3 regions of the Sinorhizobium sp. CB7 genome follow, and region 2 is predicted to be linked to each of the others. Evidence: predicted binding sites of a transcription regulator. Region 2 holds the regulator's gene; each other region holds the start of a gene.
The links. The regulator PhoB, encoded in region 2, activates phosphate uptake and scavenging genes when phosphate is short. The targets are predictions, from matches to a motif close to TGTCATNNANCTGTCAT.
Positions count from the first base shown of each region.

Region 1 (7,330 bases), on a different contig from region 2:
CGCCAGATCCTCCGCTGTTTGCCTGTCACGCACGATCTTGAGGACAGAACCGACCAGCGAGCTTCTGTTCAGCAGAAAGATGTTGCTCAGGGCTGCCAGCATCCCGCCCGCTCTGACGTTGCCTCGCCGCGGTCCAGATGAACGGGAGACATGACTGCCCAAAACAACCGCGAGGAATCCAGCTCGTTTCGATTGAATATTTTCTTCCCAATGAGCCAGCTAAATCCCACGATCGATATGTACCCGTATTCCAATCGCCCAATAATATGCTCAACGGAATAAAATCTGGTGGATTATTGTCAAGTTATTAAATCATCGATTGCCGGCCTCTCGGTATGGAACCAAAAGAAAGCTGCTCGACAGCATCGGGCTAGATGTCTGACCCCAGGCCTTGATAGTCCATCCTCGTCTGCCGCTTCAAAGGATGCGCTGCGGCCAGGTTCGTCATGGCAACGCCCTGCACTCAACGGATCATGAACGCAGCGCCGCGGCGGGGCTCGTTCTGAGTGCGGCCAGCGCGGGCACGAGCGAGACTACGGCGGCGGTGATGACGAAACCCACCGCAAATCGCATGTCCTCCACCGAGAACTCCACCGGCAGCCTCACCGCGGTCGCCGCCGTCAGCCGCGCCGAGACCACTTCGGCGACGATAAAGCCGAGACCGCCGCCGAGAATGATGCCGGCTAGAAACAACAGGAACAGTTCACCCCAGACCAGCCAGACCACCGCACGCATCGGTGCACCGAGCGCCCGAAGCGCCCCGATCTGCCGCCGCCGCGAGCCGATATGCATGATCGCGACCAACAGGATCGCCGCAACGACGATGCCCTGCGTGCCGATGGCGATCGCGAGCAACAGGCTGCGCGCATCGCCGAGCGTCCCGTAAAGCCGCGTCAGCACTTCGGCCGGAAAGACGGCGAGCGTCGTTTCCGTCCGGTATTCCTGCCGCAGCCGGTAGGCGTCGGCGATCGTTTTCGGTTTGACGAGAACAGCCGGCACGCCCGGCGTGTCCTCAGTGAAATGCTCGTCAAGCGCAGCATCGGGATCGACGTGGCCGTGATGATGCTCGCGCTCCCGCGCACCGGCTTCTGGCGCGTGGTCACCATCCGCGTGGTCTTCTTCGCCGTGCTCATGCGCGTGTTCTTCCGCGCCACCCATACCGTGAAGCTCCCAGACGGTGCGGATCGGCACGAGGATCGCCCGGTCCCAGGCTGTGCCCGTCGGCGTCATCCTGCCCGTCACCCGGTAGACGACCTCCGTGTGAGTCTCGCCGCCCGTCTCGATCGTGCCATGCATCGGCTTTAGCTCCGCGCCAGGCGACATCGGCACATCCGCGCCGACCACCGCCTCGCCCAACCGCGCAAACGGGACGCCCTCTGCAAGCGCTGGCGAAAGTGCCGAAACGAGCGCCGTCGTCGTCCCCACGATCGGAAAACCGAAGGAGGAATCGCCGAAGCCGACAGGTGCGGCAAGCGCCACGCGCGGATCGCCGGAAAGCTTCTCCAGCACCTTGCCGGACATGAGTGGCAGCGGCGCGGGCTGCAGGAACACCGCCGAGAGCGCAAGCTGCGTCTCGCTGCCGGAAGCGCCGACCAGAAGATCGAATTTTTCTGCCGCCCGGGCGCTACCAAGTCGCACCGCCCGCTCCTGTAGCGTCACGACCACGGAAAGCGCGACAGAGAGGGCGATCAGCACGACCACGGCGACTGCCCCTCCCTTGAACCGTCTGAGATCGGCGAGAATGAAGGCGATCATGCCGCTTGAGCCTCCCCGCTATCTTCCGCGATCACGCCACCGACAAGACGAATGCGCCGGTCGAGCCGTTCGGTGAGCGCCGGATCGTGAGTGACGATGATGAGGGTTGCGCCCTCCTCCCGCGAAAGCCTGACCAGGAGATCCGCCACCTCCTCGCCAGTGCGGCGGTCGAGGCTCGCGGTCGGCTCGTCGGCGACAACCACGCCCGGCTTGGAAAGCAGCGCGCGGGCGACGGCGACGCGCTGCATCTCGCCGCGCGAAAGCGTCTCGATTTTCTGGTCCGGCCGGGCAATGCCGGTGGCGTCGAGAAGGGCGCGGGCGCGCTCCGCCTCCTCGCGCCTCAACCGGCGCGCCAGCCTGATCGGCAAGACGACATTGTCGAAGGCCGAGAGGCCGGGAAAGAGATGGAAATCCTGCATCACCAAGCCGATATGTCCGGCGCGGTAAGCGTCGCGGCGAATGGCGGAAAGGCGGGTAATGTCCGTGCCGTTCCAGGATACGGAGCCCCGTGTCACGCGCTCCAGCCCGGTGATGGCGTTGACCAGCGTGCTCTTGCCCGACCCGGACGCGCCGGTGACGGCAAGCCGCCCGCCGGTCGGAAGATGAAAGCGGTCGATGGAAAGAACCGGGTCGGCGAGACCGGGAAAGCGCAACTCCAGGCCGGAAATGTCGAGTGAAAGCATGCGTTACACCGTCTCAAACGAGGCGTCGCGCAGGCGCAACTGGCTGACGAACCCGGTTTCCGGATCGACCCAGGATCCGAACTCGAGCATGCCGCGCGCGGTGATCGGAGCATTGAACTGCACGAAGGTCTGCTTACGCGCCAGATAGACGACCACGATGTTGTCCGGCCAGTCGGCGTCGGAAGAGCAGAACGGGCAGAGCGACATCGGAATTTCGGTAAGCACGAAGAAGGCGGCTTCCGCCTTGAGCGGCGGCGCCATGAACCCATTGACCGCGACCTCCCGCCCCTTCAGCTGCTTCACTTTGTCGGAGAATTCCAGGCCGAGAACACCGAAGCTCTTGTAGAGCTCGTTGAAACCGAGCCTTTCTTCGGCGAGGACCCGTCGCACAGGCAAAACCGCAAGTGAGGCCACCAACGCGCCGAGCATCTGCCGCCTCTTCATCGGGCCAAAGGTTTTTTCCGTCATCGCCAGATTCCTTGCCTCGTCATACCACGCCCACGACCTCATCCTTCACGGGGAAAGGCAGGGCTGCGGGCGGGAAACCGCACACGCTTCCTCGTCCCGCCGCAATAACACGAACAGGCGGCACACGGCCGCCTGCCCATTGTGTGGGACAAAAGCCCTTAGTTCGTGGCTGCGCCCAACGCGAAGGCATCGACCAGCACGCGGTAGACGTCGCTCTGTTCCATGTAGCCGCGGAAGCCTTCAGCGCCCGGGCCGACAGCCTGCAGAACCACGTCGTCCACGGAGTGGACGCCACTGTCGCCTTCCTTCGGAATGTTGCCCTGCACGAAGACCGCGCCGGGGACGTTCTTGTAGGCTTCGTTGGCGACATATTCCTTCTTCTCGTTCTGTACGGCCGGAACGAACGGACCATCGAGCTTCGGACGGAAGGTTTCATAGTGGTCCGGGCCGTTGTTGGCGGCCATGAACAGGCGGCGAGAAACATCGACGCGATCCGGATAGCCGTCGCCGTCCTTGTCTTCATAGTTCGGGAAGCCGGCGTCGTCGTAGGTGCCGACCTTCTCGCGCATTTCCTCGCCTGGCTTGTCGTCGTCGACAGTGCCGATGATCCCGACGCCGTGGGTATGGTCACCGGTGACCACGATCAGCGTGTCGGGGTTCTTGGCCTGGAATTCACGGGCGACGGCAATGGCTTTGTCGAACTCGATCGTGTCGACCACCGAGCGCTCCCAGTCGAGGGGATGGCTGGCCTTGTCGATGGACGAGCCTTCAACCATCAGGAAGAAGCCTTCGGGATTCTTAGAGAGCTTGTCGAGGGCGGCCTTGGTCATGTCCACGAGACCAGGCTGGTTCGGGAACTTGTCGACCGTGCCCTTCTTGAGCTGCATGCGGTCCAGCGCGAAGTCCAGGTTGCCGGTGTGGAACAGGCCGAGCAGCCTCTCCTGGTTCGAGCCGGCGGCAGCGGCAAGGTCCGTCTTGTCGGTTGCCAGCGCATAGCCGGCATCCTTGAACAGGGCGATGTAATCCTTGTCGTCCTTGCGCTTGGAACCAGGGACGTCCTTGGCGAGGAAATAGGCCGAGCCGCCGCCAAGCAGCACGTCAGGCTTCACCTTGTAGAACATACCGACGATATCGGCCTTGTCGTTGCGGCTGCGGGTGTGGGAAACGAGAGCCGATGGCGTCGCATCCTCCACTTCGGAGGTGGCGACGATGCCGAGCGACTTCTTCGTGGTGCGGCGCAGCGCTTCGCCCATGGTCTCGACCTTCGGGTCGTCCAGGGTGGCCGGCGTGCGATCGGCATAGACGCCGAGCGCGTTCACGCGCGCCTTGTGGCCGGTCATGTAGGCCGACATGGTGTTGGCGCTGTCGGTGGCGATCGCATGGGTCGAGGACGTGCCGATGAAGGCAACCGGCGGAACATCGTCCATGGCGAGGCGACCATTGGCCTTGCCCTCGGTCATGCCCTTGGACATGATGCGAGCAGCCGTGCGATGGGCGACCGACAGACCGTCGCCGAGCAGGAAGATGATGTTCTTGGCCTTGGGCTGGGCGGCAGTCGCGTAGACATCCCAGTTTACCGTCTTTGTCTCGTCGCCGGCCGAAACCTCGATCTTGTAGGCGCCGGCCTTGGCGATGGTCAGATCGCGCAGGATCAGGGCGGAGCCGAGAATCTTGTCTTCCTTGCCCTTTTCCTCGGCGATGAAGTCAGCCTTCTTGCCGAACACGGCGTCATAGGCTTCCCCGTTCACCGTGACCTTGACGTCTTCCGGCTTCACGACCTTGGAGAATTCGACCTTGAAATCAAAAGGCGAGCCGGCGAGCACGGTGGCGCGATCGAGCGGATAGACAGTGGCGGCATTGGCTGCGCCGACGAGCATCGTCGCCGATGCCAGGGCAAGAAGGAGTTTACGCATGGTCGGACCTCGCTGTTGCGGTTCTTCGAGAACCACTCCTTAGGAAGTCCACGTGACATTGATATTACAGAAGTTGAAGATCAGGATGTATACCCGTCCTTCGGCATAAAAAATTGATTGTAATCGGATACTTTTATCTTCGAATGATCCGGTGATGATCGCTCTGCGCTTCCGGCAAGACTCAGTTCACCAAAAGCGAGAGATTTTCCAGCTATTTATACCCCCTCTGCGAAGGAGGCTGCAATGCGCGATCATATCGAATGATCGCGCAAGCGCTTCGCGGCAAAGCCTATCGGTCAGCGGGCGTTAGCTCCGCGGTTCGGGCAGACGACGGCCGCGCGTAGCGGCGTCGCCCGGCGCGATATAGGCCGGTGCGAAGCGAGCCTGATAGGGCTCTTCGAGGCTCGCTACTTCCTCGGTTGAGAGGCTCAGACCGAGTGCGGCGATCGCGTCGTCGACATGCGAAAGCTTGCTGGCGCCGACGATCGGCGCGGTGATTTCACTCTTTTGCAGGGTCCAGGCGAGCGCGATCTGCGCCATCGGCACACCGCGCTTCTGCGACAGGGACTGCACGGCGGCAACGACGTCCATCGCTCCGCCTTCCGTCCTTTCATACATGGTCTTGTTGAAGCGGTCCGTCTGGTTGCGTTTGGTAACCTCGCCCCACGGTCGGGCGAGCTTGCCGCCGCCAAGAGGGCTCCACGGGATGACGCCTACTCCCTGGTCGGCGCAGAGCGGCAGCATCTCACGCTCTTCCTCGCGAAACAGCAGGTTCACCTCGTTCTGCATCGAGACGAAGCGCGTCCAGCCGTTGAGATCTGCCGTATAGAGTGCCTTTGCAAATTGCCAGGCATACATCGACGAGGCGCCGATATAGCGCACCTTGCCGGCTTTGACGAGGTCGTGCAGCGCTTCCAGGGTCTCCTCGATCGGCGTGAAATAGTCCCAGCGATGGATCTGATAGAGATCGACATAATCGGTCTGCAATCGGCGCAGGCTGTTGTCGATCTCGGCAAAGATCGATTTACGGCTGAGACCCGCTCCGTTCGGCCCTTCCGACATGCGGTTGAATACCTTTGTTGCGAGTACGAAACTGTCGCGGCTGCCGAGCTTCTTCAGCATGCGGCCCGTCAGTTCCTCGCTGGTCCCGGCAGCATAGATATTGGCCGTGTCGTAGAAATTGATGCCGGCCTCGAAGGCGCGCTTGAACAGCGGCCAGGCCTCTTCGTCCTGCAGGATCCAGGGACGACTGTCATCCGGTATGCCGAAAGACATACAGCCTAAGCATAGCCGGCTAACTTCTAGGCCGGTCTTTCCAAGTCGCGTATAGTCCATGATCACTCCTCCGACGATTAGATAAGGCTTATCGCGATCGTGCCGAGCGCTCCGAAATCCGCGGTGATCCGATCGCCCGGCTGACCGATCGGCAAGTTGACACGAGAGCCGGTGATAATGATCTGGCCGGCCTTCAATCCGCCATGGCGCCGGGCACGAGTATTTGCGAGCCATGTCAAGGCGGTGACTATCTCCGTCTTCGACGCTCCGCGATCGACCTCAAGCACCCTGTCTCCGCCTATGCCTAGGCGAATGGGAAGCGTCGAGAAGTCGATCTTGCGCCAATCCTTGTCTTCAGGACCGGCGACAACAGCGGAGTTGTTCTGCAGATCGGCCACCGCCAGCAACGGCGGTATAACGAAACTTCTGTTGAAGCGGGTGCCCAGGACTTCCAGCGCGGGGCGGGCCGCGGCGATCGCGGCTTCGATCTCCTCATCGGTATAATTTCTGTCACGCGGCGGCAGATCGCTGCCGATGCTCACGGCGACTTCCGCCTCGACGATCGTCGCCATCGTGCGCTCCATGCCAAGTGGTTCGTCGGGCAATCGATAGGCGGAGGCAAGCAGAGGCGAGCAGAGTGGATCAGGACCGGCATCGGCCGCAATCTTCCAGCCGCCGATCTCCTCACCGCTCTGCGCGATCAGCGCGTCCTGGATCGCAAAGGCGGTCTCGCGATCCGCAGGAATATACTCGCTAGAAAGTCCTTCCAGACGGAAGCCATTCCTGCGCGCATCAAGCAGATGCTTCGCGGCCGCGTCGATACGGTTGCTGGTCACGATTGTCCTCCGCGGCTGGCACCTGCTCGATCAAGGTGGACTTGACGTCCACTCCTCCGACCTGCAGGCGAGCGTGGAAATCCGATTGGATATGGGATTTTTGAAGTATGCGAGGGCTTGCGCTTGAGGTCAAGCGGCAAAAGTGGGCATCACCCGTCCGAGCAGGTGCGGCGCGAAAAATTGGCTCCAAAGGCTCCTTATCCTCCGAGGACATCGGCGCTGATATCATCAGCCTCTTCGATGGGAGCTGAAGCGGAAGTTACTCGACCGGACGATCGCTCCCGTAGCAGCGCAGCATATAGCTGGCGAATGTCGGCCATTTCAAGCTCCCCGGCGATCCACTGCTCGATCCACCTGAGAAATCGCGGATCCTGCTCGAGCGGCAGCTCCGCATTGCGGA
Region 1 is NZ_JAULLL010000004.1:182,346-189,675, forward strand. It holds gene AAE029_RS09925 (RNA polymerase sigma factor) at 1-102, opposite strand, end outside; gene AAE029_RS09930 (FtsX-like permease family protein) at 472-1,755, opposite strand; gene AAE029_RS09935 (ABC transporter ATP-binding protein) at 1,752-2,438, opposite strand; gene AAE029_RS09940 (hypothetical protein) at 2,442-2,906, opposite strand; gene AAE029_RS09945 (alkaline phosphatase) at 3,065-4,819, opposite strand; gene AAE029_RS09950 (aldo/keto reductase) at 5,126-6,154, opposite strand; gene AAE029_RS09955 (2-keto-4-pentenoate hydratase) at 6,172-6,930, opposite strand; gene AAE029_RS09960 (hypothetical protein) at 7,128-7,330, opposite strand, start outside.
Region 1: the regulator PhoB is predicted to act here: its motif matches at 4,872-4,888, upstream of AAE029_RS09945 (alkaline phosphatase).

Region 2 (7,330 bases):
CGGTTTTCCGCCTCATCGAAGACCACGGATTGCGGACCGTCGATCACCTCGTTCGTCACTTCCTCGCCACGGTGAGCGGGCAGGCAATGCATGAACAATGCGTCCTTGCCGGCCTGTGCCATCAAAGCCGAGTTGACCTGATAGGGCTGGAAGACATTGTGACCGCGCGCCCGATGTTCCTGATTCATCGAGACCCAGGTATCGGTGACCACACAATCGGCGCCGGCGACCGCCCGGTCGGCATCATGACAAAGCATGACTTCGGCGCCTTCGTTGCGGGCCCAGTTCAGATAGTGATCCTTGGGCTCGGAACCAAGAGGGACCGCCATATTCATGCGATAGCCGAAACGGGCGGCCCCTTCGACCAGCGAATGCAGGACATTGTTACCGTCGCCCGTCCAGGCAATCGTCCTGCCCTTGATGGAGCCCCGATGCTCTTCGAAGGTCATGATGTCGGCCATGATCTGGCAGGGATGGGTATCGTCCGTCAGGGCATTGATGACCGGAACGGTCGCATGCTCGGCAAGCTCCAGCAGGCGCGAATGCTCGGTCGTCCGGATCATGATGGCGTCGACATAGCGCGACAGAACCTTCGCCGTATCGCCGATCGTTTCAGCGCGGCCGAGTTGCATCTCCGTGCCGGACAGGAACAGCGTCTCGCCGCCGAGCTGGCGCATGCCAACATCGAAGGAGACGCGGGTACGCGTCGAAGGCTTCTCGAAAATCATCGCCAGCATCTTGCCGGCGAGCGGCCGGTCGCCAGTGCCCGCCTTGTAGGCCTGCTTTCGCTCGACCGCATCGTCGATGATGCTGCGCAGGTCGGCGGCGGCCACTGCAGAGAGGTCGAGAAAGTGTTTCGGTGAAGCCATTGTTCCTTACCTGTCATGTCCCGGCGGCGAACCGCCGGCCGGCATTGATATTCACGCGGTCTTCTTAGTCTTGGCCGCGCGCACCCGTTCGGCGGCACGCTCGATGCGGGAAAGCCCCTCCCGTGCCTCGTCCGCCGTCGTCGTGAGCGGCGGCAGCAGGCGCAGAACGTTGTCACCTGCCGGAACTGCCAGCAAGTGCTCGGCGCGTATGGCCTGCAACAGATCGGCCGAAGGGACTGCCGCCTTGATGCCGAGCATCAGTCCTTCGCCCCGAACATCCTCGATCACGTCCGGATAGCGATCCTTGAGCGATGCCAGTGCCTGACGGAAGACAAGGGCCACGTCGCGAACGTGTTCCAGGAATCCGTCCGACAGAATGACGTCCAGCACCGCATTGCCAACCGCCATTGCAAGCGGATTGCCGCCATAGGTGGAGCCATGAGTGCCCGCCTTCATGCCGGACGCTGCCTCTGCCGTCGCCAGACAGGCACCGAGCGGAAAACCGCCGCCGATACCTTTGGCGACTGCCATGATGTCAGGTGTAACGCCGGACCATTCATAGGCGAAGAGCTTGCCGGTACGGCCGACGCCGGTCTGTACTTCATCCAGGACCAGAAGAAGCCCACGCTCGTCGCAAAGAGTGCGAAGTGCGCGCATGAACTCCATCGTTGCCGGACGAATGCCGCCTTCGCCCTGAACAGGCTCTATCAGGATAGCGGCCGTTGCATCAGTGATGGCGGCACGCACCGCGTCGATATCACCGAAGGGTACCTGATCGAAACCAGGAGCCTTGGGTCCGAAGCCTTCCAGATACTTTTCCTGTCCGCCGGCCGCGATGGTCGCGAGCGTGCGTCCGTGGAAGGCTCCTTCGAACGTGATGATGTGGAACCTTTCAGGATGGCCCCTGGAATATTGGTACCGGCGTGCAGTCTTGATCGCGCATTCCAGGGCTTCCGCGCCGGAATTCGTGAAAAAGACCTTGTCCGCGAAGGTCGCCGCGGTCAGGCGTGCGGCGAGCTTTTCCTGGCCCGGGACCTCATAGAGGTTGGAGAGGTGCCAGACCTTGTCGGCCTGCGCCTTGAGGGCTTCAACAAGATGCGGATGCCCGTGTCCAAGAGAAGTGACTGCGACACCGCCCCCAAAATCGAGATAGCGCTCGCCGTTCTCGGTGATCAGCCACACTCCCTCCCCTCGCTCGAACCGCAACGGAGCACGAGAATAGGTATCATAGAGCGGCGCGGCTTGAGCCATGGCGCATATCTCCTCGATCAGAGCTATATGGAGCGACCGGATTCACTATTCGACGCAGATCCGGAAAATCAAAATGCCGCCTTTCGGCGGCGTTGGCACTATTCCCTTTTCGCACTGCGATGTCAACAAAACAGAGAGCTGCGCAGTTGCGGTACGGAGCCGTCTCACTTCATCACGTGTTCAACAACTTATATTGCAGAAATGACACGTCAGGACAGCAAGTTGGGGAAAACTCCGAAATCGATTCATCGAGATTCTGGCGACTCTTGTCACGGAGTCAGCCTCACACTAGGTTAAAGTTCAATTACTAGACTGCATGCGGCGGAACTAGTCACCAAAATTTCAGGCGTTTTTTGCTTCGGAGGCGTCCGGGGCAAGGGTGAGGGATTCTGCCATCACCAACGCGACAGGCGGAGACAGGGCATGAACTGGACAGACGAGCGGGTGGAAAAACTCAAGAAACTGTGGTCGGAGGGACTAAGCGCCAGCCAGATCGCGGCGCAACTCGGCGGCGTAAGCCGAAACGCCGTCATTGGCAAGGTGCATCGCCTGAGCCTGCCTGGCCGCGCCAAAGCGGGTGGCACCACATCGGCGACCCGGGCACCGAAGCGCAATACATCCGCTCCCCGCGCGCCGAACTACGCCTCTCGCCTCACCACGCGAACGATCACCAGAGCCGCCGGCGCGACGCTCCTCAAGGAAGAGATCGAGTTCGATGCCGTCGAGGAAATCGAATTCCGGCCGGCCGCCAACGTGGTCGTGCCGATCTCGCGCCGCCTTGGACTCACGGAGCTCACCGAACGCACCTGCAAATGGCCGGTCGGCGATCCGCTGAAGGAAGATTTTCACTTCTGCGGCTGCGAATCCCCCGATTCCTCGCCCTATTGCGGCTATCACCAGCGCCTGGCCTATCAGCCTATCGCTGAGCGCCGCCGGACGCCGCGGATCAACTAGTCGACTAAGCCTTGCACCAGCGCATGATCCCGAGGTTATGCGCGGTTTGCACTCCTGCTTTGTCCCACAAAAAAGCCAAAACGGGCCGCTAGGGCCCGTTTTCAGCATCTGGAGTAGGTTTTAGTCGGCTCAGGCTTCCATCGAATAGCCGGCGCCGCGAACGGTGCGGATTACATCCTGCATGTTCGAAAAATTGAGTGCCTTGCGCAAGCGGCCGACATGCACGTCCACGGTGCGTTCATCAACATAGATATCATGCCCCCAGACGCCGTCGAGAAGCTGCGAGCGGGAGAAGACGCGGCCGGGGGACGACATCAGGAATTCGAGAAGGCGGAACTCGGTGGGACCGAGGCGCACCTCCCGGCTCTTGCGATGTACGCGATGGGTTTCACGGTCAAGTTCGATATCGCCGCATTTGAGCACACTGGACAGCACCTCCGGCCGGGCCCGGCGAAGCATCGCCTTCACCCGCGCCATCAGCTCCGGCGTGGAAAACGGCTTGACGACGTAGTCGTCCGCGCCGGTGGAAAGGCCGCGCACCCGTTCGCTTTCCTCGCCGCGGGCCGTCAGCATGATGATCGGCAGACGTTCCGTCTCGGGCCGCATGCGCAGGCGGCGGCACAGTTCGATGCCGGATACGCCGGGAAGCATCCAATCGAGGATGAGGAGGTCGGGAATGCGCTCCTGAAGGCGAATTTCCGCCTCATCGCCCCTGAGGATGGTGTCGACCTCGAAGCCTTCGGCCTCGAGGTTATATCGCAACAGCACACTCAGGGCTTCTTCGTCTTCTACGACAGCAACTTTCGGGATCATATGGTCGCGTCTCCTTCACAGGCCCGGAACGATTATTCCGTAACCGCACCGACGGTGTTCGCGGTGTCGTCCTTGGGACGCTCGCCCTCCGGCTGCGCGCCGGTCGCCATGTAGTAGATCGTCTCGGCGATATTGGTCGCATGGTCGCCGATGCGCTCAATGTTCTTGGCGCAGAACAGGAGATGCGTGCACGAGGTGATGTTGCGCGGATCCTCCATCATATAAGTGAGGAGCTCGCGAAACAGGGACGTGTACATCGCATCGATTTCCTCGTCGCGCTCGCGGATCGACTTGGCCTTGTCGGCGGAACGCGTCGTATAGACATCGAGCACTTCCTTGAGCTGCCCGAGCGCCAGCTCGGAGAGGTGCTCCAGGCCACGGGCAAGCCGGCGCGGAACGCCGGTGCCCTGAACCGCGATGACGCGCTTTGCCGTGTTCTTGCCGAGATCTCCGACACGCTCCAGATCGGCGGCGATACGGATCGAACCCATGATCTCGCGAAGGTCGGTCGCCACTGGCTGACGACGGGCGATCGTTACGATCGCCTTATCACCGATTTCGCGCTCCGCGTGATCGAGTATGACATCGTCGGAGATGACCTTCTGGGCGAGCGCCGCATCGCCATGGACCAGCGCACGCACCGAATCGCTGACCATCTGTTCTGCCAATCCCCCCATTTCCGAGATGCGGCGGGAAAGGAACTTCAGATCGTCATCGTAGGCAGAAAGTATGTGAGTCGATACCATTATGGTGTCCTCGAATTTGAACGATTTTGGCGCTTCGCGGGTTAGCCGAAGCGGCCCATGATGTAGTCCTGGGTGCGCGAGTCGTCAGGATTGGTGAACATCTTGTCGGTGTCGTTCTCCTCGACCAGATTGCCAAGATGGAACATCGCCGTACGCTGGGAGACACGTGCCGCCTGTTGCATCGAGTGAGTCACGATGACAATGGTGAAGTTCTCCCGCAGTTCGTGGATGAGCTCTTCCACCTTGGCGGTTGCGATCGGATCGAGAGCCGAGCAAGGCTCGTCCATCAGAATCACTTCCGGGCTGACCGCAACCGCGCGCGCGATGCAGAGGCGCTGCTGCTGACCGCCGGAAAGACCGGTACCCGCTTCGTGGAGGCGATCTTTCACCTCGTTCCAAAGGCCGGCCCTTTGCAGGCTCGTTTCAACGACCTGGTCCATGTCGGCCTTCGACTTGGTCAGGCCATGGATGCGCGGACCGTAGGAAACGTTCTCATAGATCGACTTCGGGAACGGGTTCGGCTTCTGGAAAACCATGCCGACACGCGCACGAAGCTCGACCACGTCGATCGCCGGATCATAGATATCCTCGCTGTCCAGCGTGATCTTGCCGGTGACCCGGCAATTTTCGATCGTATCGTTCATCCGGTTCAGCGTGCGCAGGAAGGTCGACTTCCCGCAACCGGACGGGCCGATCAGAGCCGTTACCGTATTTTCGCGAATGTTGAGGTTGACGTCGAAAAGTGCGCGCTTTTCGCCATAGTAAACCGATACGTCTTGGCCGATCATCTTGTAGGGAGTGGCACTCATCTTCTGATCCAGGGTTTTTTCCACTGCAGCTTCTGACAACATGTTCATATGATCTACTCCTTTTACCAGCGACGCTCGAAGCGACGCCGCAAGAGAATGGCTCCGATATTCATGGCAATGAGGAACAGGAGCAAGACGATGATCGCCCCCGAAGTCCGCTCAACGAAGGCGCGCTCCGCCTCGTTCGCCCACATGTAGATCTGCACCGGAAGCGCGGTGGAAGGCTCAAGCGGTGTCGCCGGATAGTTGGCGACGAAGGCGACCATGCCGATCAGCAGAAGCGGCGCCGTCTCACCAAGGGCGTGGGCGAGGCCGATAATCGTGCCGGTCAGAATGCCGGGCATTGCGAGCGGCAGGACATGATGGAACACCATCTGCATCTTGGAGGCGCCGAGCCCGAGCGCCGCGCTGCGGATCGATGGCGGCACCGCGCGCAAGGCGGCACGGGTCGCGATGATGATCGTCGGCAGCGTCATGAGGGTCAGCACGAGGCCGCCGACAAGAGCGGCCGAACGCGGCAGACCAGCGAAGTTGATGAACACCGCGAGACCGAGAAGGCCGTAAACGATCGAGGGTACGGCCGCGAGGTTGTTGATATTGACCTCGATCAGATCGGTCAGCTTGTTCTTCGGCGCGAATTCCTCGAGATAGATCGAGGCGGCAACGCCGATCGGCAGGGAGAGGACAAGCACGATCAACATCAGGTAGAACGAGCCGATCAGGGCGACACCCAGGCCTGCGGCCTCGGGGCGGCTGGAATTGCCTGCGGTGAACAGACCGGTGTTGAACTGCTTGTGGAGCGCACCGCTCTCTTTGAGCTGGTTCATCCAGCCGACCTGCTTGTCGGAAACCTTACGGTCCTTCTCGGGAACAGTCAGGTCGATCTGCCCCTTGTTGGCCGAGTCGATATTGGCATCGGCCAGAAGCGTCACATTGACCGTCCTGCCGATAAGCGAAGGATCGGCGACGACCATGTTGCGCAGCTGGATCGGCGCACCCTTCGAAATCATGTTCGAGGCTTCGCGCACCTCGGCACGGTTCGAAGGATCGATCCCCAGCGCCTTGACAATCGCGTCGCGGATCACCGTCGGATAATTGGCGGCAACCAGGACCGACGGATCGGTTGCGCGCTTGTTGCCGGGGTCGATGGTCTTTTCGGTGAATTCCACCGGCAGGGTGATCGCCGTCTGCTGGAAAGCGGTGTAGCCGTTGCGGACAACCGTGGAAACCAGCACGACGAGGAAGAAAAGGCCAAAGCAGATGGCGGCGATGCCGTAGGCACGGAACCGGCGTTCGGCAGCGTAACGGCGCTTGATGCCGATATCCCTGCGGTTGGCGGCAGTGGCCTGTGCGGCGGCGCGGCCGGTCACGGGAGAAACTAGATTCGTCATTCGTACTGCTCCCGATATTTGCGCACGATATAGAGCGCGTAGATATTGAGGCATAGCGTGATGCAGAAGAGCGTGATGCCAAGAGCAAAGGCGACCAGCGTCTGCGGTGAGGTGAATTCCAGGTCGCCTGTCAATTGATTGACGATTTTCACCGTGACCGTGGTCATCGGCTCGAACGGGTTCAATTGTATGCGGGCGGCAACACCGGCGGCAAGAACCACGATCATGGTTTCACCGATGGCGCGCGAGGCGGTCATCAACAGGGCGCCGACGACACCCGGCAGAGCTGCCGGCAAGATGACGCGTTTGATGGTTTCGGAGCGGGTCGCCCCGAGACCGAGCGATCCGTCACGCAGCGAGCGCGGAACGGCCGTGATGATGTCGTCCGAAAGCGACGAAACGTATGGGATCAGCATGATACCCATGACGATGCCCGCGGTTATGACGCTTTGGGCCTGGATGAAGTTGACATAGTTGCCCGTCAGCAATCCGTTTAT
Region 2 is NZ_JAULLL010000007.1:285,050-292,379, reverse strand. It holds gene argF (ornithine carbamoyltransferase) at 1-869, opposite strand, end outside; gene AAE029_RS15690 (aspartate aminotransferase family protein) at 921-2,120, opposite strand; gene AAE029_RS15685 (GcrA family cell cycle regulator) at 2,544-3,074, shown strand; gene phoB (phosphate regulon transcriptional regulator PhoB) at 3,204-3,887, opposite strand; gene phoU (phosphate signaling complex protein PhoU) at 3,920-4,633, opposite strand; gene pstB (phosphate ABC transporter ATP-binding protein PstB) at 4,675-5,490, opposite strand; gene pstA (phosphate ABC transporter permease PstA) at 5,505-6,833, opposite strand; gene pstC (phosphate ABC transporter permease subunit PstC) at 6,830-7,330, opposite strand, start outside.

Region 3 (7,330 bases), on a different contig from region 2:
CGAAAGCCTGCAGCTTCACGACAGCAATATAGGTCGGGATGATGGCGAGCACGCTTGGAAACGACATGGTCGCGATCACGAACCAGAAGAGCGCCTGCCGGCCCGGAAATTTCATCCGGCCGAAGGCAAAGCCCGCCGGAACAGCCAGCAGCAGCTTTCCGACCGTGATCAGGGTGGCGGTAAGGATGGAATTCCATAGCCACATCCAGATTGGGTGGCGGCTGGCCGCGATCTCGAAATTGGCGAGCGTTGGCTCTTCGGACCACAGCCGGAAAGCCTTGGCGGTGATAACCTCATTGGGCGTGAAGGCCGAGGAGACGATCCATATGAGTGGGAAAATGGTCGCGGCACTGGTGAAGAGGAGGACACAGTGGATCACCAGGCGATGGAGCGAGATGCGAAGCGGGAGGGCGCTCATCCGTAATGCACCCTTCTTTCGCCCACGCGGAACTGCAGCCAGGTGACGACAAGGACGGCAACGATAATGATGACGGCGACCGCACTTGCCGGTCCGAACTGGAAGAACTGCAAGCCCTGCTGCCAGAGAAAATAAAGCAGGCTGGAGCTTCGTCCGGCCGGACCGCCATGGGTGAGCACGTCAATGACGCCCACGATATCATCGAGGACATGGAAGAACGTCGTGACGCTGATGAAGAAGGCGGTGGGCGTCATCAGCGGCAGGCTTATCGTGAAGAAGTGGCGCCAGGCGGTTGCGCCGTCGAGCTGCGAGGCTTCGCGCAGCTCACGGGGGAGGTTGGCGAGTGCGGCAAGCCACAGGAGCATGTTCAGCCCGAAGGTCTTCCAGAAGGTGACCAACGAGACACAGAGCAGGGCCAGATCCGGATCCGTGTGCCAGCGAGACTTGGGAAAGCCGAAGAACCCGAAAATCTCGTTGAATAGGCCGTTGACCGGATTGAGCAGCCAGGACCACGCCACGCCCGCCACTGAAAAGGCGACGATCGTCGGCAGGAACAAGCTGCCGCGATAAAGACCCTGCAGGGGTGATTGGCGCACCGAATGGATCATGAGCGCCAGGATCAGCGGAAGGATGATCTGGGCGGGAATGAGGATCGCGCAATAGAGCACGGTGTTCCAGGCGGCGGTCCTGAAATCGACATTGGCGATGACGTCCGTGTAATTGTCGAGCCCGACGAAGCGAACGTCGGAAGAGAGAAGGTTCCAGTCCAGCACCGAGAGCAGCGCCGAGGCAATCAGCGGGCCGTAAAGGAAAATCGCGACCGAAAGCACAGCTGGCCCCACGAAGAGATATGGGACCAGAATCCTGAGGCGTGAAGCCATGATTCACCCGATCAAGCCGAGACCAGCGCTGCCAGCTCCTCGCGGGCACCTTTCATGCCCTCAGCCACCGTCACCTCCTTGACCAGCATGCGGGAAACCCACTTGCGCCAGACGGCCTGACCTTCGAGGCCGCGCTTGCCCGGCCAGATGGTTTCCGCCGTCAGGCCGTCGGTCAGCTGACCGGCCGCAGGCTTCATGAAGTCGTTGATCAGCGGAACATCATGAACCGAGGTATTAAGATAACCGACCTCCGACCAGATCGTCTGGCCTTCTTTCGAAGCGCAGAATTCGAGGAAGGCGAGCGAGGCCTCGGCCTGTTCCTTGTTCCGGGCATAGATCGCGAGGAAGTTGCCGCCGCTGTTCATCTTGCGCGAATGCCCGGCCAGGCCTGGGAACTTGGTGGTGATCGCCTTAGCTGCGCCGAAGGGGAAAGTTGCGGCGCGCGTCGAGCTCGTCGTGCAGATGGCGAGTGCGCCGGATTCGAAGGCGGCGTCCTGGTCCTTGGCGCTGACGGGGAGCCAGAGCCCCTCAGATGCCGGCGCGCAATATTCCGTCATTCCGGCAATTGCTTCAGGGCTGTTGAGGGCAAGCTTGCCATCCGGATCGATGATATAGCCGCCGGCATTCTGAATGAACGACTGGCTTGTCCATTCATTGTTGGAAAGCGCCAGTGCCGAACGATAGGTAGGATGCTTGCCCTTCAGCGCCGCATCCAGCTTGCGGGCGTTTTCATAAAGCCACTTCGTGTCTGGGGTCTCGGGCAACGCTGGATCTAGGCCCGCCTCTTTCCATAGCTGGCTATTGATGAAAGTGATCGGGGTCGACATGGCCCAGGGAAGGCCGATCACGGAGTCGTCGATGGTGACGAGCGGCAGAACGGAGGGTCGGAAATTGGCAAGGATCGCCTCGGCCTTGGCGGCGTCGATTTCGCGGAGATCCCGCGCGCCGAGCGTCCGCTTGGCGAAATAGCCGAATTTCCAGCCGGTGATCATCATCGCCGGCGGCCGGCCGGCGGCGGTGCTCGCCACGGCCTTGGCGGTTGCCGACTCGTAATCGCCATCGAAGCGATTGGTTACGGTCACGCCGAGCTTCTTAGCGTTGAATGCGTCGACGACCTTCTGAAAAGGCTTGTCGGAACCCCACGTACTCGAAATTTCGACTGCGGCATCGGCGGAACGTGCCGGCGATGCAGCCATCATGCTCGCGCCTGTCGCTGCGGCAACTCCGGCCATAAATTTCCGGCGGCTGATCTCGATCATCTTTTGCTCCAAATCATTCGAATTTATTCTTAAACATTCGAATATTTTCTAGCGGCGATCGATGACAGTCATATGAAGTTGATGGCGCTATTTATGAGCGTCTTCCTTTTATCGCGCCTGTTCTACGCAGGGATGACAGTAGAGTGATCAGCTATCGCGATTGAAACTCGGCGCATCGAAAGGTAGACATTCGAACAACATGAGCGGAGTCGGACGAAAGAGAGACATGGAGAAAAAATCGTCGCACGGGCAGTGGCAGCAGGTCGAAGAGGATATCGCCGATGACATCTTGAGCGGCCGACTATCCCCCAGGGCGCAGCTTCCGAAGGAAGCCGATCTCATGGAACAATTCGGCGTCGGCCGCCACACGATCCGGCGGGCCATTTCTCGTCTTCAGAGTCGTGGGCTTGTCGACGTCGAGCAGGGCAAGGGCACTTTCGTGCGGGACGGGCGCCTCGAATACCGGATCTCCGAGCGCACGCGCTTTTCGCAGAATCTGCTCGACCAAGGCAGGGAGCCCTTCGGCCAGGCGATCCGTGAAGAGGAGATACCCGCTTCCGCCGGCGTCGCCGAGGCGCTTCGGCTGCCGCGGGGTGAGCCGGTCTATCATATCGTCCGGCGCGGCTTTGCCGACGACGAGCCAATCAATTTGTCAAATGCCTACTACCCCGTCCGTCGTTTTCCCGGTTTTGACAAAGAACGGCGCAGCGGACGTAGCGTCAGTGTGATCCTGGCAGAATATGGTGTTCCCGATTACATCCGCTTGCGGACCGACATTCTGGTCAGGATGCCGACGCCTGAGGAGGCACGTCAGCTCGGCCAGAGCGTGTCCCAGCCGATCATCGCGTTGAAGAAAGTGGACGTCGACATGAAGGGAACGCCCATCGCCTATTCTGAAACGGTCTGGCCGGGCGAGCGGGTACAGTTTTCGATCGACAATACGAACCAGCTTCTCGACGCGCTCGCGAAAAGCCAAGACACCTGATCATGGCTTGGCCGCGTGCCTATGCCGAGAAAGCTACGCTTACTCGCCGGTAAAGATCACCATGAAACGCTTGCGTGATCGTTCGATATGATCGCGCATCGCAGCCTCGGCCGCAGAGGGGTTGCGTTCCCTGATGGCGGCGATGATGCGGGCGTGCTCATCATTGGCGTCGCTCGTTGCGCGGGCATGAAAGTAGAGCCGGAAGAGGTGTACATGCGTGTGCAGCCGCGCCAGTGTCTCATGGATCAGGGCATTGCCGCTGCCGAGCGCGATCATCTCGTGGAAGGCACCGTCGCTTTGGGCGAATTGGCCATAGGCGAGCCGGGCGTCCTCATGGCGGATCTCGCGCATTTCGCGGTCGACGGCTTCGAGCGCGGCGATTGCTTCCTTGCTCATGTTTTCGGCAGCGCGCGCGGCTGCGAATGGTTCGACGAGCAGGCGCAATTCATAGAGCTGCTGCAGGCGCGCGCGGTCCATCTGCGCGGCGGCGCTGTAGCCGATGAGGTGTGTCTTGACGACGAGGCCCTGTGCCTCGAGCCGTGACAGCGCCTCACGGATCGGTGTCTGGGATACGCCGAGTTCGCGCACGAGGTTGTCGACTAATATGCGGCCGCCGGGCGGGATCTTCAGAGACATCAGCTGCGCGTAGATCGCGTTATAGACCTCATCGCCCAGGCGCGGCGGCCGGCGCAACAGACCCGTCGCATTCTGGCTCGCACCCTTACCGTCTCTTATCATTCTCGAAATGCTCCTTGACGCCTCATCTCCTTATCAGCATAGTGCCCTGACTGCAATCGGATATCCGATCGGATTTTATGTCGTGGCTGTTGTTGACGCTTCCCATCTCAGAAATCTTGCAGCGCGCGCCCTGGAGCGCGCCGGCGTGCCCGCTGCTCATGCGATCGAGCAACTCGATCTCCTGATGGAAGCGGAGTTGCGCGGCGTTCCCTCGCATGGCCTCCTGCGGCTCGACCGCATCATTCACCGTATCGGCAATGGCGTCACCGACCCGAAGGCACGTGGCAAGCATGTCTGGCGCGGCAGTGCTTTTCTGGGGGTCGATGGCGAGCGCGGGCTCGGACCCGTCGTCGCCAATGCGGCGCTCGATGCGCTGAAGGTGAAGGCGCGCGAGACGGGCGTGGCCGTGGCAGCGATCCGAAATTCCAACCATATCGGCATGCTCGGCTGGTATGCCGAGCGGGTGGCGGCTGAGGGCTTTACGATCATTGCCCTGTCGACCAGCGAGGCGCTGGTGCATCCCTGGGGTGCGCGCAAGGCCATGCTCGGCACGAACCCGATCGCCATCGGCGTGCCGACCGGCGGCGTGCCCTTCATGATGGATACCGCGACGAGCCTGGTCTCGATGGGTGAGATCCATGATCACGCCAATCGCCGGCAGGCGATCCCCTCCCATTGGGCGCTCGACGCCGACGGTAATCCGACGACCGATCCGGAGGCCGCCAAGAAAGGTTCGATCGCGCCCTTTGGTCAGGCCAAGGGCTATGCGCTCGGCCTCGCCTTCGAGCTTCTTGTCAGCAGCCTGGCAGGTGCGGCAATCGGCCGGGACGTGCACGGAACGCTCGACGATACCAGCATCTGCAGCAAGGGAGACGTCTTCATCGTCATCGATGGGCCGCGCTGCGATCTGCGCGCCTATCTCGAAGAAATCCGCAATCTGGATCCGGCTGAGGGTTTTTCTAAAGTTCTGATTCCGGGGGAGCGTGGCCGAACCTGCCGTGACCAGCGCCTCAAGGAGGGCGTCCCGATCGCCGATGACGTCTGGGAGCGCCTTCAGGTTCTGGCCGGTGCGAAGGCTGCGGCATAGCAAGTCAGGGAGGTTGGAATTTGTCGCTGTTTGGAACCATGCGCACGCCGCGCAATCTCGTCTTCGGCGCCGGCCAGCGCGGCGCGCTGCCCGGTTACGCGGGAAGTCTTGGCCGCCGCGCGCTCGTTGTCACCGATGCGCGCCTCAGCGCGGATGCCTATTTCCTTGAGATCATCGACGGGCTGCGGGCGGCCGGCATCGAGACCCGTGTCTTTGATGGCACGATCGCCGAGCTTCCGCTCGAATGCATCGCCCAGGGTGTCGAGGCCGGCAAGTCCTTCGGGGCGGACATCGTGATCGGCATCGGCGGCGGCAGCTGCCTCGATGCCGCCAAGGTCGCGGCTTTGCTGCTCTCCCATGGCGGGAAGGCTTCGGATTTTTACGGCGAGTTCAAGGTCCCGGGGCCGGTACTGCCGCTTATCCTTCTGCCGACGACCTCCGGCACCGGATCGGAAGTGACGCCCGTCGCTGTCATCACCGATCCGGATCGGGCGGTGAAGGTCGGCATCGCCAGCCCCCATCTCATCTGCCATACGGCGATCTGCGATCCGGAACTGACCTATTCCTGCCCGCCAGGGCTCACGGCCGTCTCCGGTGCGGATGCGCTCACGCATGCGATCGAGGCCTATACGACCATCCGCCGTGAGCCGACGCCGGCCATCGTCCATGAGCACGTCTTCCTGGGCAAGAATGCGCTGAGCGATGCCTATGCGCTGATGGCGATTTCCCACATCTCCGCAAGCCTGAAGCGCGCCTATGAGAATGGCGGCGATATCGAAGCGCGCGAGCGCCTCATGCTGGGAGCGACGGCTGCGGGACTTGCCTTCGGCACGGCCGGCACCGCCGCCGCCCATGCGGTTCAATATCCCGTCGGCGCCATGACCCATACCGCCCATGGAGCAGGTGTGGCGGTGATGATGCCCTATGTGATGGAATTCAATCGCGCCTATTGCGAACCGGGGCTTGCCGAAATCGGGCAGGCCATGGGCTTGGAACTGGCGGGCAAATCGAGCGCCGATCGGGCCGACGCCACGATCGATGCGGTCGCCGCCCTCTTTGCATCGATCGGGATTCAGAAATCGATCGCCGATCTCGGCATCGTCGAGGCGCAGTTGCCACAGGTGGCCGAGCAGGCGATGGGCAGCGCCCGGCTGGTGAAAAACAATCCGCGTCCTCTGGACCTTAAGACGATGGCGATCCTCGTGGAGGCGGCATTCGCCGGCGACCGCAGCCGCCTGAGAGCGGACGCTAGAGCAGGATGAGGAAAGGTGTATTGCGGTTTTCCGCCCCGCATTCGGCTCTACCCTATTGGAATCGAAAGGCAAGCTGACCATGAGCATCATGCAGAAGATTACATCGCAGATCGGTTTCGATCTCAAATCGGTGCCGACGGACCTTTTCATCGGGGGCAAATGGCGGGACGGCTCCTCCGGCAAGCGGCTCGATGTCCTGGACCCGTCGACCGGCACCGTTATCGCGGCGGTCGCCGACGCCACGATCGAGGATGCTCTGGAAGCCGTGACTGCCGCCTATGCCGCCGGGCCCGCCTGGGCGGCAACGGCGCCGCGCAAGCGATCCGAAATCCTGCGGCGCTGCTTTGAGCTGATGATCGAGCGCAAGGACATGCTTGCCGAGCTCATCAGCCTGGAAAACGGCAAGGCTCTCAGCGATGCCTATGGTGAAGTCACCTACGCCGCCGAATTCTTCCGCTGGTTCTCCGAAGAGGCGGTGCGGCTGAACGGCGAGATCTCGACCGCTCCCTCGGGTGCTAACAAGATCATCGTCCAGCACCAGCCGATCGGTATCGCGGTGCTGGTGACGCCCTGGAACTTCCCGGCCGCGATGGCGACGCGCAAGATCGCCCCGGCGCTTGCCGCCGGCTGCACCTGCGTGCTGAAGCCGGCGACCGAAACGCCGCTCACCGCCTATGCGCTTGCGGCACTTTATGCCGAGGCGGGTGTT
Region 3 is NZ_JAULLL010000004.1:151,271-158,600, reverse strand. It holds gene AAE029_RS09825 (carbohydrate ABC transporter permease) at 1-418, opposite strand, end outside; gene AAE029_RS09820 (carbohydrate ABC transporter permease) at 415-1,299, opposite strand; gene AAE029_RS09815 (extracellular solute-binding protein) at 1,311-2,558, opposite strand; gene phnF (phosphonate metabolism transcriptional regulator PhnF) at 2,785-3,543, shown strand; gene AAE029_RS09805 (GntR family transcriptional regulator) at 3,583-4,281, opposite strand; gene AAE029_RS09800 (Ldh family oxidoreductase) at 4,364-5,368, shown strand; gene AAE029_RS09795 (iron-containing alcohol dehydrogenase) at 5,389-6,630, shown strand; gene AAE029_RS09790 (NAD-dependent succinate-semialdehyde dehydrogenase) at 6,710-7,330, shown strand, end outside.
Region 3: the regulator PhoB is predicted to act here: its motif matches at 2,620-2,636, upstream of phnF (phosphonate metabolism transcriptional regulator PhnF).